DNA from 2 places in the Virgibacillus dakarensis genome. Region 1 is predicted to be linked to the other one. Evidence: riboswitches for the same ligand, from Rfam matches in the RefSeq annotation. Region 1 holds a riboswitch; the other holds the start of a gene.
The links. Region 1 has a riboswitch for cobalamin ahead of CZ382_RS15340 (ribonucleoside-diphosphate reductase subunit alpha). Riboswitches for the same ligand answer to the same signal wherever they lie in the genome.

Region 1 (8,253 bases):
TTGAGTGAAGTGGATATCTTCCAGAGGGAATCGTCCAAAATCAGCGAAATAACGCAATCTGCAGGTTTGAAATAAAGTTTGGCCAAAAACACCTTTGGATGAAGTTGAAAGTAAAAAGCTAGATGAACGTCTTATAATGATGAATGCTGAAGTATTATCAATCTGCCAGGCATACTTAATCATCCCCGTTTGCATGGTCAGATGTCATAGCGATGGCAAAAGAAACAACCGACCAACTGAAAAACACAGGCTATCAAAATTAGAAAAAGGCTGTCAAAATATGACAGCCTTTCTTTGCTTGGTGGATTACTTTTTTATATTAATCATCTAAATCATCGTCATCATCGTCATCATCGTCATCATCGTCATATTCTTTTTCAAGTACTTTTCCTGTAACAGCATCCACTTTAACTTCTGCCTCTCTTTTGCTTGTGTTTAGTTCAAATTCATAAACATAACGGTTATCATCTTCATCTAATTCCATTTCATTTACCGTTCCATTGACAGCTTTTTCGGCAATTTCTATCGCTTCTTGTTCAGAAATACTATTTTGTTTCGAAGGTTGGCCTTTTTCATCATGATCATCTGTAGATATCACTTCTTGGCTCTCCGTAACTTTTTGAATCTTTTCTTCTCCGTTATTATTCGTTGTTGCACCTACCGTTAAAGCTCCACTTAGAATTACACCTGCTGACAACATACCAATTAACATTTTGTTTTTCATGTTTATTTCCTCCTTGTATATTTTCTATATTTACAATATAGCCAACCAAGATTAGAGAGAAAGGAAAGTAACATTAGAATTTGATTAGAAGTTCTTTTGATTTCCATCATTTCCTTTTGGTGTAGCTTAGAATTGACGAACCCACATTTTAGAATAAAAAAAAGAAGCCATTTTGGAAAAAGATTGATCAAAATGGATTCTTGTCCAGCAGATTTAAATTTAGCTTTTATAAAATAGTCTGATCATTTTCTACTTCTGTTGTTCCTGAAAGTGCTCGATTGCCATAGCCTTCTTCCGCAGCCATTGCATCTGCTTTAGTCCTATGAACGGTACCAAATGGATGGTTTGGTGGGGCGTATATCGAGTATAGTTTTAAAGGGACATTTCCTGTATTTGTGACATTGTGCCACATTCCCGCCGGTATCATGATGGCAGAGTCATCAAAAATTCTCCTTTGAAAACTTAAGTTGTCTCTACTTTTGCCCATTTGTACAATTCCCTGACCTTGTTCAACCCTTAAGAATTGATCAACGTTAGGGTGCATCTCCAAACCAATATCTTCACCAACATGGAGACTCATTAATGTAACTTGCAAATGATTACCTGTCCATATTGCAGTACGATACGTATTGTTTTGCTTGGTGGCTTCATTGATATTTATAACAAATGGGTTTGCTCCATAATCTTTTAACGTATTCTGACCATAAGATGACTGATACGAAGCAAATGTCTCATTCGGATCAGCCCAATAACCTGTAAGATTTCTGTAGGTATGCATGGGTACATTCATATAATAAGGATATTGATACATATAGGGCACACCGTACATTTTCCTCAATCCCTTCACATTCATAAATTGTTATCACAAATTATCCTATGTACTGTAGGAGAGGTGTGTGCACTTGACCTAATGTAACTTTATATGAATATTTTAACCCTGAATCTTTTCTTACTAGCGTCTCCATAATAAATACATATTTCTTAATGATAAACCAATAATAGTGTTAAAAATGAAAGGGGGTAAACTATCCAATTGAAGCGTTCATCTAACATTAAGAAATTGATTAAAAAAATAAAGAAGAAAAATACAAAACCCCAACAGCAAAAATTCTCTAACGAGGATTGGCAGCCGTTTTCAACCAATATTCATGAAAACGAAGAAGCATTAAAACAACAGTTAGGTACAAGTCAGGATGTTATGTTTACCAAATTTACGATTAAATTACAAAATGGCGATACACTTAACGCTATATTAGTTGCGATTGATGGATTAGTTGATGAAGAAGCAAAACGTGACAATATAATAAAGCCACTGATTGAAAGTGCGCTGCAAGAAAAACCTAATGAAGATTTAAAACAGATACAGGAAAGAATTTCTGCAAAAAAAATTACCGTGGAAAGCAATTTATTTAAAGCTGTCCAGCAAGTCTTAAAAACAAAAGCATTACTAATCATTGACGGTTTTAATAAAGGGTTGCTAATCACTATCGAAGGGTTTGAAACTCGAGCTATCGAAGAACCCGATACAGAACAGGCAGTGCGAGGAGCAAGGGAAGGTTTTATCGAATCAACGGGGGTAAATGTTTCATTGCTTCGCCGTAGAATTGCCCACCCTTCTTTGCGATTCGAAACAATAGAGATCGGCAAGTATAGTCAAACGGGTGTTACGATAGCTTATATAAAGGACATCGTTGACCTTGACCTTGTACAACGAGTCAAGCATCGTCTTGATGAGATAAAGGTGGATTCAATTAACAGCTCAGGAGATGTTGAACAATTGATTGAAGATCACCCATATTCAATCCTTCCGACAGTTGGCAATACGGAACGGCCTGATAAGGCAGCAGCTTTGTTAATGGAAGGAAGAGTCTTGCTTTTAATTGATGGAAACCCCTTTTGTTTATATGTTCCACATTTGTTTCTCGAAAGTTTCCAGAACATTGAGGACTATAATTCTCGTCCATATTATAGCTCATTCATTCGTTTAATGCGTTTTTTGGCTTTTTTTATCAGCATCTCTTTTCCTGCTTTATATATTTCTGTCCTTAATTTTAATAAATCGTTAATTCCATCAGATATGATTGTACCACTAATTCAAGCAAGAGAAACGGTTCCGTTTCCACTTGCGATGGAAGTCATTATGATGATCTTGATGTTTGAAGTTGTTCGTGAGGCTGGAGTTAGACTGCCCAAACAACTCGGATCTGCTTTAAGCATCGTTGGTGCCTTAATTTTGGGAGATGTATCCGTATCGGCTGGACTTGTCGGAGCCCCGACAATTGTTATAGTTTCCATATCTTATATAGCCGCCTTCGTCATTACGCCAATCGCGGATGTCACTGCATTAATACGTATTGGTTTGTTCATTGCCAGTAGCGTGTTCGGATCATATGGATTGTGTATGGCTATGTTGGGTCTGTTAACCCATATGGTGTCATTAACATCACTTGGGGTTCCTTATATGACACCCTTTTCACCAAGCCACTTTCAAGATTGGAAGGACGGTATTATCCGTTTTCCAACGAAGTTGCTGAAACAGCGACCAAAAAGTATACCAAATCAACGCACAACAAGAATGAAGTCATTACCAAAAACAGGTGATAAACAATGATACGAACGATCTTCATCATGATTTGCAGCCTCTTTTTATTAACAGGTTGCTGGAACAACCAAGAGCTTGATAAAACAGCCCTCGTCCACGGAGTTGGTCTGGATAAGTCAGACGAACAATTAAAAATAAGCGTTGAAATCATTAAACCAACAAGTAATCAAGAAGGAGGTCAAGGTGGGGGTAAAGGTAGTGGACAACATATCATACTAGAAAAAAACGCTGATACATTTCTTGAGGGAGCTCGTGAATTGATTCGGTATGCAAAACGGCGCCTTCAATTCGGACATGCTCGTGCATGGATAGTTAGCGAGAGGTTAGCAAAAGGGAATTTTTTCCATTTACTCGACACTGTTAGACGGGATCAAATGTTTCGCTTAAACAGTCACCTATTTATAACGCAGGAAGATCCAAGCGAGATTTTGAACACGCCGACCCTGTATGAGAATCTTACCTCTATTGAGCTTGTGACTGCTTTGGAGCAAACACAATTTATTGCTGAATATGCACCAATAACTTCTCGTGAATTTTATAAGTTAATCGAAGGACCCATTCCTAATGGCTACATACCAATGCTTTCAATTAAAAAGGCAGGTGAACAAACAGTCACCTCAATTGACGGAACAGCAGTTATCAAAAACAATCAAATGGTGGGCAAGCTTAACACTGAAGAAACGATGGGGCTGAATTGGCTCTTAAATCATGTCGAGGGTGGGAGTATTACTGTTTCCCTCGATGAAAACGAGAAAGTTTCTTTAGAAATTACGAAAGCAAAAACAAAAACGAAACCGATTTTAAATGGAAGGCAGTTAAACGTGGGTATCCAAACAAAGATTGAAGGTACACTTTCAGATAATATGACGACAAAAAGAATTAACGAAGCTTTCTTAAAAGAAATTGAAAAAAAGATCTCTCATCACGTTCAAAATGAAATTCATACCACATTAAAGAAATTACAAAAAGAATTGGAAACAGATATTACTGAAATTGGATTAGAAACACATCGAACATATCCAGAACAGTGGCAAACTATTCATTCGGAATGGAATGATATCTTTGCTAATGCAAAGATATCTATCGATGTTGATGCCAACATTACCCATGAAGGGTTGATTAACGAAAATGATCCTCGTGAACATCGAAAACCATACAACAACCCCTATCCATTTTCAAAATGAACTTTATAATTATAAAGGAGTAAAAAAATATGTTAACAAAATGGGAGACGCTATTTTTATTAATCATGACACTTCCTGTTATGGGACATGTCCTTATCCTCCCGATAATGCTCGATGTTGCTGGAAGAGATGCTTGGATTTCCGTTCTTCTCTCACTTCCAGCCGCATTTGCATTTGCATATGCAATTTATCGACTGCGTTTGAACCATCCGGGCATCAATATTTCCGAAATGTTTGCCCTTCTTTTAGGTAAATGGTTTGGAAGAATTGTTGTCGGGCTTTTCATTCTCTATTTTTTATTTTTAACAATATTTTCATTTTCTGCCTTGGTTGATGTTGTTTTTATTGATTTTTTGCCTGAGACGCCTCGAATGGCCATTCTCATCTGGTTTTTAATCTTTTTCTTCTATGCAGCCACTAAGGGTATTAAACGAATTGCATTAACTGCTGGTGTGTTAGCTCTTATTGGCTTGATTACAGGTCATACCGTTACATTGATGGATACTCCAAAAAAGGATTGGAGTGAACTTCAGCCTTTGTTGGAGTTTGGATGGGGTCCAGTATTATGGGGCACTCTAATTCTTGTAAGCATTTGGATTGAGCTATTGTTGTTATTATGTGTTCCAATCAAAAACATTCACGAAAAACGATTGTTTTTATTATGGATCATTGGGGTATTGCTAAATGCACTGATGATGACTTCGACAATAACCGGCGTCATTACAATTTTTGGACAAGGACAAGCTGATAATTTTACGTATCCGGCAACGGAAATTGTACGAATTATCAATTTGGGGTTTATTGATCGCTTTGATATTTATGGCATGATTTTAATGACATTCGGTACGTATATCCGCTGTAGTCTTTATTTTCGGATTGCCTACAATATGAGCGTATCGGCAAATTCCTCGAAATGGGTGAAACGAATACTGTTTTCTTTTTTCGTTGTTCTTACTTTTTTCGGTACCCTTTATCTTTCAAAAGAACATTTTCGTATTACTGAAGCAATTAACATATATACATACATGATTGTCCTGTATCCGGTACCTTTTTTGTTGTTATTTATCTCCTGGATGAAGAAAAAGAAAGCATAAAGTGACATACAATCACTTGAAGTCAATAATGTACGATAATACATCTACATGTTTACAAATCTATTGGCTGCTTATGCCCTATAATTTGGCTTTACTCACTAATAAGTATAATGAAAATCTATTGGAAAAATTCCCAGCTGCCTACCGTCTTGGTTTAGTAGCAATGATGGCAAACCAAATATGAAGATGGAGTTTACCAAAAATCAATAAAAATTATCCAACCGTAGGATTTATAGGATGCCAAACCAGGAAGAGAACTATAAAACTGAATATAGAAATATAATATACTGGAGATTGATGATATATTTAAAAAGCCCCTTTAGACAAAGCAGCATCCAAAGGGAAGTAAAGCTTCGCGACTTTGTTTTAAATCTGCACGAGCTGCAGAAACATCATCACGAATTGACGATAAATCCGAGGAAAAGTAAATTCACCTCTTGCCAAAACAGAAGAATTGATTTAGTATTGGTATTACACAATTAATACAATATATTGTATTAACTACTATCCAGAAAACTATATATAGTATTTTAACCTAGGCTAAGATGCCGTTTGGCTTAATTGGGAATCTGGTGAAAGTCCAGAACTGCCCCCGCAACTGTAAATGCTGACGAAAGTGAAGAGATCCACTGTGTACGTGGTATACGGGAAGGAATCAGGAGTAGGTGGAAGCATCAGTCAGGAGACCTGTCTAGTATAAGGTGAAATTTCAGCTTCTTCGGGGATTGAGAAGATGGGATGATGGTGCTGTAGGTGTGTGTTCAAAAGGGAGGATAAATGTGTCTTTATTTACTGGATCTTTTGAACAACCTCTGTAGGGACAAGTTACCCTTCGTTTAGTTGTGCTGTCGTTTCATCCACTCAAATAATATTGGGTGGATTTTTAATTCCCGGAAAAGGATGTTCAAAAAGTAAGGGTTGACTTCGGGCACTTGTTTTGGACATATATCGGAAAAGGGAGGAAGAAGAAATGAGTTTACAAACAGCTTCAGTCATGGATGACATCATTGCCGAACTGGATGCAGCTGCACAAAAATATCATCTGGATACAGCAAGCATCACACAACAAATAAAGGCTTTAGACGTATCAAAAGAGGAAGCAAACCAGCAGGCATTATTCTATGCGCTGAATAATATTGCGATGGATCAGCCGGGGTGGACTTTTGTTGCTGCCAGAATGTATTTAAACGAATTATATCAGCAGGCGGCCACAAACCGCGGCTATAACGAAGACATAAAATATGGCGATTTTTATCAACTAATCAGGACGCTTTCAGAGAAAGGAATCTATGCAGAAGATCTGCTCTGTTTTTACGAAAAAGACGAAATCAAAGCATTGGAAAAAGAAATCGATCCTGAACGGGATCAATTGTTTAATTATATCGGCCTGTTTTTGCTTGCTGACCGTTACATAACAAAGGACCATGAACATCAGATTTATGAACTGCCGCAAGAGCGATTCATGATTATCGCCATGACATTGATGAAGCACGAACCAAAGGAAAACCGACTGGAATTGGTAAAAGAAGCTTACTGGGCAATGAGTAACCTGTATATGACTGTAGCAACACCAACACTTGCCAACGCGGGAAAAAGCTTTGGTCAGCTTTCCTCGTGCTTTATTGATACGGTTGATGACTCACTTGATGGGATCTATTTAAATAATTGGGATATTGCCAGACTTAGTAAAGATGGCGGTGGGATCGGTGTTTATTACGGAAAAGTGCGGGCACTTGGGTCGGATATTAAAAAATTCAAAGGAAATTCATCTGGTGTTGTTCCCTGGATCCGTTTGCTGAATGATACAGCGGTCAGTGTTGATCAGCTTGGCCAGCGTCAAGGAGCTGTTGCAGTTTATCTGGATGTGTTTCATAAGGACATCATGAATGGCTTCCTTGATCTGAAAACGAATAATGGGGACGAAAGGCGTAAAGCTCATGATATTTTTACAGGTGTAGCGATGCCAGACTTATTTATGGAAAAACTGCAGGAAGTTGATGAGAATGGCCGCAGTATTGGCCAGTGGCACACCTTTTGTCCGCATCAGGTGAAACAGATAATGGGATGGAAAGATGAATTTGGTAATGCACTTGGTTTAGAGGACTTTTATGACGAAACAGACCAGAAATACTTTGCCGAAAAATACGAGGAGGCGGTAAACCATCCATTGCTCCCCCGGAAAACATACCGGGCGATGGATATTATGGCACGAATCATGGTTGCACAGCTCGAAACCGGGACACCGTACATGTTTTACCGCGATGAAGCGAACCGGCAGAATCCGAATAAACATGTACGTGGAATTGGCCGGACATCGATTTACTGCAGCAATTTGTGCACGGAGATTATGCAAAATATGTCGGCAACTGCGATTACCAATGAATATCAGGATAATGACGGAAATATTGTCATTGTACGGAAACCGGGGGATTTTGTTGTTTGTAATCTATCATCTATTAATCTTCCGCGTGCAGTAGAGGCAGATGTATTAGATCGGCTTATTGCGATCCAAATGCGGATGCTTGACAATGTAATTGATTTGAACACGATTATGGTTGGACAAGCACAAGTAACGAACCAGAAATACCGTGCAGTGGGATTGGGAACTTTTGGTTGGCATCATCTATTGGCGCTGAAAGGTATTTATTG
Region 2 (8,253 bases), 890 kb from region 1:
GAATCAAATGTTGAAGCAATGCTGACACTTGTTGACCAGTATCAGCAAAATGGAGAAATCAAAAATCCAATCGTTACACGTCTATTAAAAACGCAATTGACGGCAATCGGCCATTATGCCGATAGTGGATTACAGAATAAAGCTGTCAAGCATATGAAGAACTTCAAATCAGCAATTGATTATTACAAGGACAATAACCTGATAGCAGAAGACGCTGCAAAGACACTGAATAAACATGCTGATAACCTGATTGAAAAATGGCAATAACTTTTTAAATAAAAACCTCTGTGGCAAGTACACAGTTTGTCACAGAGGGATATGCTTTGTGAAGGAGTTTTATCATGATTTTCCGTACAAAAAAGAATTCTGGATGGAAAATGTATATTCTATTCCCGCTTGTTACCGGATACCTGTTATTTTTTACCATCTCGCAATTAATCACGCCGACAACGGCATATTTTACGGATAGCCAAACCGTTGATGGAAGACTATCCACGTCGGATCAATTTGGTGAAGCAGAAACGGAACCTGCGAGCGGGGATAATATTAAGGAAGAAGAACAAGCGGAAGTGGAAAACAAGGATCAGGAAAATGAAGCAGGCGATGTGGAACAGGATCAACAGGCTAGTGAAGATAAGACAGATGCAGATAAGCAGGATAAAGTCTTGACGGATGAAGGTAAGGATGAAACATCGAATCAATCAGAAAGAGCCGATCAGAAGGCTGCATCAGAAGGATCAGAACAAGAAGTAAAAGCAGCAAATGACAAGCCAACAACAAAATCTGAGGGAAATGAACAGACGGAGCCAAGCGGAAAAGAATGATGGAAAAGGGCATCGGAGTGATGTTTGTATGAAAGCAAAAAGTATTTTAAAGCTGATCAGCAATATTGTAACAACCCTATTGTTTATTGTGCTGCTCGTTACGTTATTTGCCGTGATATCGATGAAAGCTTCAGGTGGTGAAGCAAGTATATTTGGCTATCAAATCAAGACGGTCCTTTCCGGGTCAATGGAACCAGACATTCAAACCGGATCGATCATAACGATAAAGTCTACTGATGGGCAGCAGACCTTTCAAAAAGGTGATGTGGTTACATTTAAAACAGAAGAAGATATTTTTGTGACACACCGGATTGTGCAAGTGAAGGAAGATGGACAGCACTATATTACCAAAGGAGATGCGAATGACGCGCCCGATATGGATCCTGTCTCACCAGGAGATATTGTCGGGGTATATACAGGATTTACGGTTCCGTATGTCGGGTATGTTATGAATTTTGCTAACTCCAGAGAGGGTGCTGCGTTAATGTTAGTGTTACCTGGTGTTTGTCTGCTTTTATACTCTATGGTAACGATTTGGCGTGCATTAAGACAAATCGATAAACCCAAAGGTGATGTAGGGACAGACGCGAAATAGGCAGTTATGTTTTAACCAATAAAATGAAGGGGGAAGTTTTAGATGGGTTTAAAGAAACAACTTGGATTGGGTATTATGTCGGCTGTGCTTGGTTTAACGTTGATTGGCGGGGGGACTTATGCGTATTTCAGCTCCAGTAAGACAACCAATAATACATTTGCGGCAGGAACATTGGATTTAGCTGTGGAACCAACGACGATTATTGATGTAGACGGTCTGAAACCAGATGATTCTGTCATACGCGATTTTGAATTGCAAAACAGTGGATCATTGGATATAGCGAAAGTACTGCTGGAAACGAATTATAGCGTTATCGATGCGGAGGGCAATAATACTGACGATTTCGGCAAGCATATTCAGGTTGAATTCCTGTACAATGCGGATAAGCTGGATGAGGTAATCTATGAAACAACGCTGGCAGATTTGAAAGAGATGACACCGGAAGCAGTTAACGAAAGTGTTTTTTTACCAGCATTTGGTGAAAAAGGTCTTGAAGCAGGAAGTTCAGATGATCTTGTTGTAAAGTTTAATTTCCTTGATAACGGTGAAGACCAAAATCAATTCCAAGGTGATTCACTAAAACTTGAGTGGAAATTTAATGCACAACAAGCGGCTGGTAAAGAGCAATAGTTTTTCGAGTGACAGGCACCCAGTCGGGTGCCTGTCACTATTTTACTTCTTTACTTAGTGCCTTAAACAATGCTATTACCATTAAAATCATGACAAATGAAAACGGTAGTGCGGCGATGATAATGGTGTTCTGAATCGCTGTTAAACCGCCGACATAGAGCAAAATTAGTGCTACGGCAGATTGAGCGATACCCCAAATGATTTTGACTTGATTCGGCGGTATCAGGGAACCGTTCGTTGATTGTATACCGAGAACAAACGTCGCTGAATCGGCAGAGGTAATGAAGAATGACGCAATCAGCAAAATCGCAATGATGGAAAGAATGAACGATAACGGCATTTGATCGAACATATTAAACAATACGAGTTCTGTTGCATAGTTTGTCAAGTCAGTACCACTGTTTTGTACATCTCCAGCAGTTGTACCAAATGCGGCAAACCAGATGGAAACAAATAATGTTGGTGCGACCATTACACCGAGTAGAAATTGACGAATGGTTCTTCCTTTAGATACACGTGCAATGAACATGCCGACAAATGGTGCCCAGGATATCCACCATGCCCAGAAGAAGATTGTCCAATTGTTATGCCAGGCACGATTATCTCCCTCAAGTGGTGCGGTTCGGAAGCTCATTTCTATGAGGTTCTGCATGTATTGCCCAAACGTTTCAGTAAACATATCAAGAATCAATAATGTCGGACCAACAATTATCACAACGACTAGTAATAAAACCGCAAGTACCATGTTTGTATTGGATAAATATTTAATTCCTTTACTTAAGCCGGACCAAGCGGATGCAATGAAAAGGATTGTTACGATCAGAATAATGATAAACTGTGAGAAAAAGCTAACTTCTACACCAAATAAATGGGAGAGTCCCCCATTAATCTGGGCTGCCCCAAAGCCTAGTGAGGTTGCAACCCCAAAAACCGTCGCAAACACTGCTAGTACATCAATTAAAACCCCAAGCGGACCATTCATTTTCTCTCCGAACAATGGTTTTAATGTGGCCGAAATTAATCCCGGTTCTTCTTTGCGGAATTGGAAGAATGCCAATGCTAGTGCCACAATGCCATACATCGCCCAAATGTGAACTCCCCAGTGGAAATAAGAATAGGAAAGACCTTCTTTGAAGGCTGCATCCGTACCAACTTTTTCTGTTGCTGCATCAAGGGCATAGTTAAATAGTGGCTCAGCAGCACCATAGAACACGAGCCCGATTCCCATCCCCGCAGAGAACAGCATGGCTATCCATGTAGGAGTTGAAAAATCCGGTCGCTCTTTGTCCTTGCCTAGACGAATTTTACCGTATGGACTAATTGCAATGATAATAGAAAGAATAATCATGGCAGACATAAGCAGCATGTAATACCAGCCAAATGATGTCGCAACAAATGCTTTAATGTTGCCGGTTATTTTCTCAAATTGCCCGGGAAACAGAGCACCTAATATTACTGCCAGGATAACTAAAACCAAAGTGATGTAAAAAACCCTTGTAACTTTCTTCATGAATCCCCCTGAAAAATTTTGACATAGTAATAACGATACCAAAGACTTTAAGACGGTGCAATTTTATTCTTAGATTATCCAATAAACGGGGTAATCATTTATCGATAACAGCTATTTATCTAAGATGAGAATTATTGTAATCTTAAAAAATGAGTGATATACTCTCGTCTTTGACAGTTTTTGAAGGGTAAAACCTCCCGAAACCTTGTTATTGAAAGGTTTTGGAAGGTTTTTTTTACTATCAAAAGTTGAGTACTATTTTGTCTTCTTCAATTGTTTTAAAATTTTTTTCATGTCCTTTATCGGAACAATTTCATAGTCTGTTCGAAACCCAAACACCTTATGCAACTTATCCGTTAATTCATCCCGCTCATAAAGTGGAACATAACCTTCACCGGAAACTTCCATTACCTCCATATTTCGTAATTTTTGAATGACTGCGGGACAAGTGAATGCCTCTTCTAATTTTTGCTCTACTATACGATAGGTTAGTAAGGCAAGAAAACAAGTAAGAAAATGGGCTTCGATCCGATCTTCTTTTCGTACATACACAGGTCTTGATTTTAGTTCACTTTTCATGATGCGGAAACTTTCTTCAATTTCCCACCGTTGTTGATTAATACGAATCAATTCCAGTGGATCAGATTCCAGATTAGTGCACACTCCATAAAACCCGTCATACTTTGCTTCTTTTTGAATCGATCCCTCATCAATTGAGAAATGGGCCTTTTTAGCGACCTCTCCGTCTCCTGTAGTATACTGGGCCTGAATAAACCGCGCAGGATCATTGGGTCTTTTCTTTTTAAGAGAAGATGGTTTTTTCACTTTTTTCAGAGCTCGTTCGATTTGTCTCTCCCGAATGGTTTGTTGATAATTTTTATATTTTGGTGAAAAAGTGACAAGAAGCCGTTGTTCTAAATTTCCTTCTTTAATCCAACGCTCTTTGAAATAAGTTGTTTGATTTTCGGAACTGTCATCAACATCAGAAAGATGAATGGCTTTATCGCCTGGCCTTACATGCCACCCAGAAGGGTCAAGTGCCCATTCTTTCAGATGTTTTTTTAATTTCTTGATGGATTGTGTAGTAATGAATCCACGCTTGCCTAACGTGTTATATATCCGATTTTTTTCAGAAGATAGGCCTGCATCCGTACAGACAACAAACTGGGATAGCTCAAAGTCTTTTAAAATTCTTTTTTCTAAAGGCTTAAGAGACCCTTGTTCGTTGTCATTTCCTCTGAAAATAGAAAAGGCAAGGGGAAGACCAGAGGCGTCCATAAATAACCCCATTTGAACTATCGGATTTGGCCGATTTTCTTTTGATATTCCGAATTGTTTATCCCCATCCTCCTGTTCGATTTCGAAATAAAAATTGGTACAGTCGTAATACAAAATTTTTTTGTGACGGTTGACCAATTTCAAGCTGTTTTTATAAACCGTTTGTTGAATAAAATCTGTTTCCTTTTTCAGCACATCTAACGCGCGATACAGTTGGTGGGGCTCGCATTGAATGCCTTCTAATAAGGATTGCGCTTGTTCAAACGAGTTCTTTTTAGACGTAGGATGCAGCACACGCATATAAATTAATTTAGACAGGATTTCATTGAGGTCATAATGAAACTGATATTTTTCCTGAATGGTCCTTGTCGTGTGCTGTAAACCCAGTTGGTAGTAAACGGATTGTAAAAACAAATAACCAACATTGAACGAGCGTCGCTGATTGTGCTCAACGATTTTTCGCGGATTATATTTTGCGATAATGACCGCGCTTTTTTGTTTCTTTTGTTCCGTTAATTTTTTTGCATAGGCCCGCGCCCATTCCTCCGGATCCACACCCGGATGTTTTTCACGGATCTCCTTTTCATTTCCAAGCGCTTCCACAACTTTTGTCGTTGATTTTCCGTTGATATCACGGACATTTTCGATGACGGAATAGGAAACGGAATTCTTGGACACACTCTTTTTAATGCGCATCACTATCCCTCCATTTCCTTTAGATACGTCTAATATAACATAGTACTAAATAGTACTCAATAATAAAATTAAAAATTTGACAAAAAAATAAGCCCTCACAAGGCTTACAGTGTTTTTTTGGAAGTGAAACTGTCAAACTCCCGCACCTAATATTACTGCCAGGATAACTAAAACCAAAGTGATGTAAAAAACCCTTGTAACTTTCTTCATGAATCCCCCTGAAAAATTTTGACATAGTAATAACGATACCAAAGACTTTAAGACGGTGCAATTTTATTCTTAGATTATCCAATAAACGGGGTAATCATTTATCGATAACAGCTATTTATCTAAGATGAGAATTATTGTAATCTTAAAAAATGAGTGATATACTCTAAGAGACAAATTGAATAGGTTTAGGATATAGGTGCGGCAAATTCATTCTATTTATTGTTTAAAGGGGAGTCAGGTCGAAATCCGTAACTTGTCCGCAAACTTTATATGGGAACGATTCGAGCGAGGCACTGTATTCGTTTGTATGGAAATGGGAAGGGCCAAAGGTAATGACCATGACCAGGGAGACCTGTTTATGTCCAATAACAACCTGCGAGGAGTCGTGTTACGTGCAAATAAACAGATGTGCATGTTTATATATTTTCTCCCTCGAAGCATGTTACAACTTCAATATGGGAGTTGTTTTTTAATGTATAAGAGGATGTTCAAAAAGGCACCAAATGATAAGCGGCGAATCTCTTCGTTGGCTTGCTTTTCCGCTCCTCATGTACCTTTTTATGTACACTCCGGTGCTCAAAGCTACGCCGCCTCGACCTTCTTGCTTCTCATTCGGCGACTTTTTGAACACGTACTATAAGGCCCAAATTAACACCCATCTGGAGCATTTTCTTTAAAACCCCCTTTGCAAGTGGCATTAATAGTGATTTCGTCGTTGCTTAAACCTCTCAATTACAAGTTGTCAACAGGCAAATTTGTCCATGCGCAAAAAGCTTTAGTCAAAAAGAAATATTACTTATTACTTTTTTTGAAAGGGGTTTCAAGTTTGTCCATAATGAACGGAGAGGATGGAGGAGATCTTTATGAAAACAGATGCTAAGTTTGTACCAGGGCTTGCGGGAGTAGTTGCAGCAGAAACAGCGATTTCATTGCTTGATACCGAAAAAGAGAAAATCGTGATTAAAGGGCATGATTTAATAGCGCTATCGAAGGATAAGGACTACTTGGATATTGTGAACCTTTTGCTTGAAGACACACTGCCTGATCAAACAACAAAAACAAAGTTGGAAGAAAAATTGAAAGCGTTATATGATGTTCCGACTGGTCTAATCGCAGTTTTTAAATCATTACCGAAAGCAACACACCCGATGGATGGTTTAAGAACCGGCATCTCCGTACTTGCAGGTTATGATGAACAGATTGATGACCGTTCTTTAGCGGTAAATAAAAGCAGGGCATACGATCTCTTGGCAAAACTGCCTACTATTACAGTAAATAGTTATCGAATACTAAATAACCAGGAGCCGGTTCAACCGCAGCAGGAATTAGCTTATAGTGCCAACTTTTTATATATGATCACTGGAAAGGTTCCGACCGAACAAGAGGCGAAGATTTTTGATCGATCCCTTCTATTGTATAGTGAACATGAAATGCCGAACTCCACATTTACTGCGAGAGTGATAGCATCAACGCAATCGGATTTATATGGTGCCTTAACAGGGGCGGTTGCGTCACTGAAAGGTAATTTGCATGGTGGTGCCAATGAGGCTGTCATGTACATGTTGCGTGAAGTTGATTCAGCAGCTTCCTTTGAAGAATTACTAATGAAAAAGCTAAGCCGAAAAGAAAAAGTTATGGGCTTTGGACATCGGGTTTATATGAATAAAATGGATCCAAGAGCATTAATGATGAAGGAATCATTAAAGCAACTTTGTGAGAAGAACGGAGATTTCTTATTACTGGAAATGTGTGAGGCTGGGGAAAAGTTGATGAAGCGGGAGAAAGGTTTATATCCGAACCTGGATTATTACGCTGCTCCAGTTTATTGGCTGCTCGGGATTCCAATTCAGTTATATACACCTATCTTTTTCAGTGCACGAACAGTTGGATTAAGTGCGCATGTGATTGAACAGCATCAGCATAATCGTATATTTCGCCCACGGGTCCATTATATTGGCAAACCGTATTAATTTGTGATTTGACTATCGGAAGGTGATGTCACGAAAAGCGTGTCTCGGATTTGCCGACAAAATTCAGTTAATCGCCATGCCGACATTTGAGATAATCAAGGCTCACGTAACCTGCCACATAAAAAGGATAGAAAGGAAGAGGATTGTGATTAAAGTAGATGAAACAAATAAAACCGATGTACTACTCGAGGAAATTGCCGATTATGTTTTAAACAAAGAAATTATAAGCACAGAAGCATTTACGACCGCTCGTTATGTTTTGCTTGATACTTTAGGATGTGGAATTCTTGCGCTTAGCTATCCGGAATGTACGAAGCTGCTTGGCCCGGTTGTGCCTGGGACGGTTGTGCCAAACGGAACTCGCGTCCCCGGTACTTCCTACGTACTTGATCCAGTAAAGGGAGCTTTTAACATTGGTTCCATGATTCGCTGGCTGGACTATAATGATACATGGCTAGCTGCTGAATGGGGGCACCCTTCCGATAACTTGGGTGGAATCCTGGCAGTTGCCGACTATGTAAGCCAGGTCCAGGTAGCAAA

Region 2: linked by a shared signal. The riboswitch ahead of mmgD (citrate synthase) and the one ahead of CZ382_RS15340 (ribonucleoside-diphosphate reductase subunit alpha) in region 1 are both predicted to bind cobalamin.

What each region holds. Positions count from the first base shown of each region.
Region 1 is NZ_LT732554.1:1,132,347-1,140,599, forward strand. Features, by position in the region: gene CZ382_RS15315 (PepSY domain-containing protein) at 320-724, opposite strand; gene CZ382_RS15320 (cupin domain-containing protein) at 951-1,553, opposite strand; gene CZ382_RS15325 (spore germination protein) at 1,758-3,335, shown strand; gene CZ382_RS15330 (Ger(x)C family spore germination protein) at 3,332-4,510, shown strand; gene CZ382_RS15335 (GerAB/ArcD/ProY family transporter) at 4,540-5,604, shown strand; cobalamin riboswitch at 6,131-6,313, shown strand; gene CZ382_RS15340 (ribonucleoside-diphosphate reductase subunit alpha) at 6,575-8,253, shown strand, end outside.
Region 2 is NZ_LT732554.1:2,023,425-2,031,677, forward strand. Features, by position in the region: gene CZ382_RS19215 (S8 family serine peptidase) at 1-267, shown strand, start outside; gene CZ382_RS19220 (hypothetical protein) at 342-824, shown strand; gene sipW (signal peptidase I SipW) at 853-1,419, shown strand; gene CZ382_RS19230 (CalY family protein) at 1,462-2,049, shown strand; gene CZ382_RS19235 (glycine betaine uptake BCCT transporter) at 2,087-3,559, opposite strand; gene CZ382_RS19240 (IS1634 family transposase) at 3,815-5,533, opposite strand; cobalamin riboswitch at 5,921-6,117, shown strand; gene mmgD (citrate synthase) at 6,607-7,713, shown strand; gene prpD (2-methylcitrate dehydratase) at 7,859-8,253, shown strand, end outside.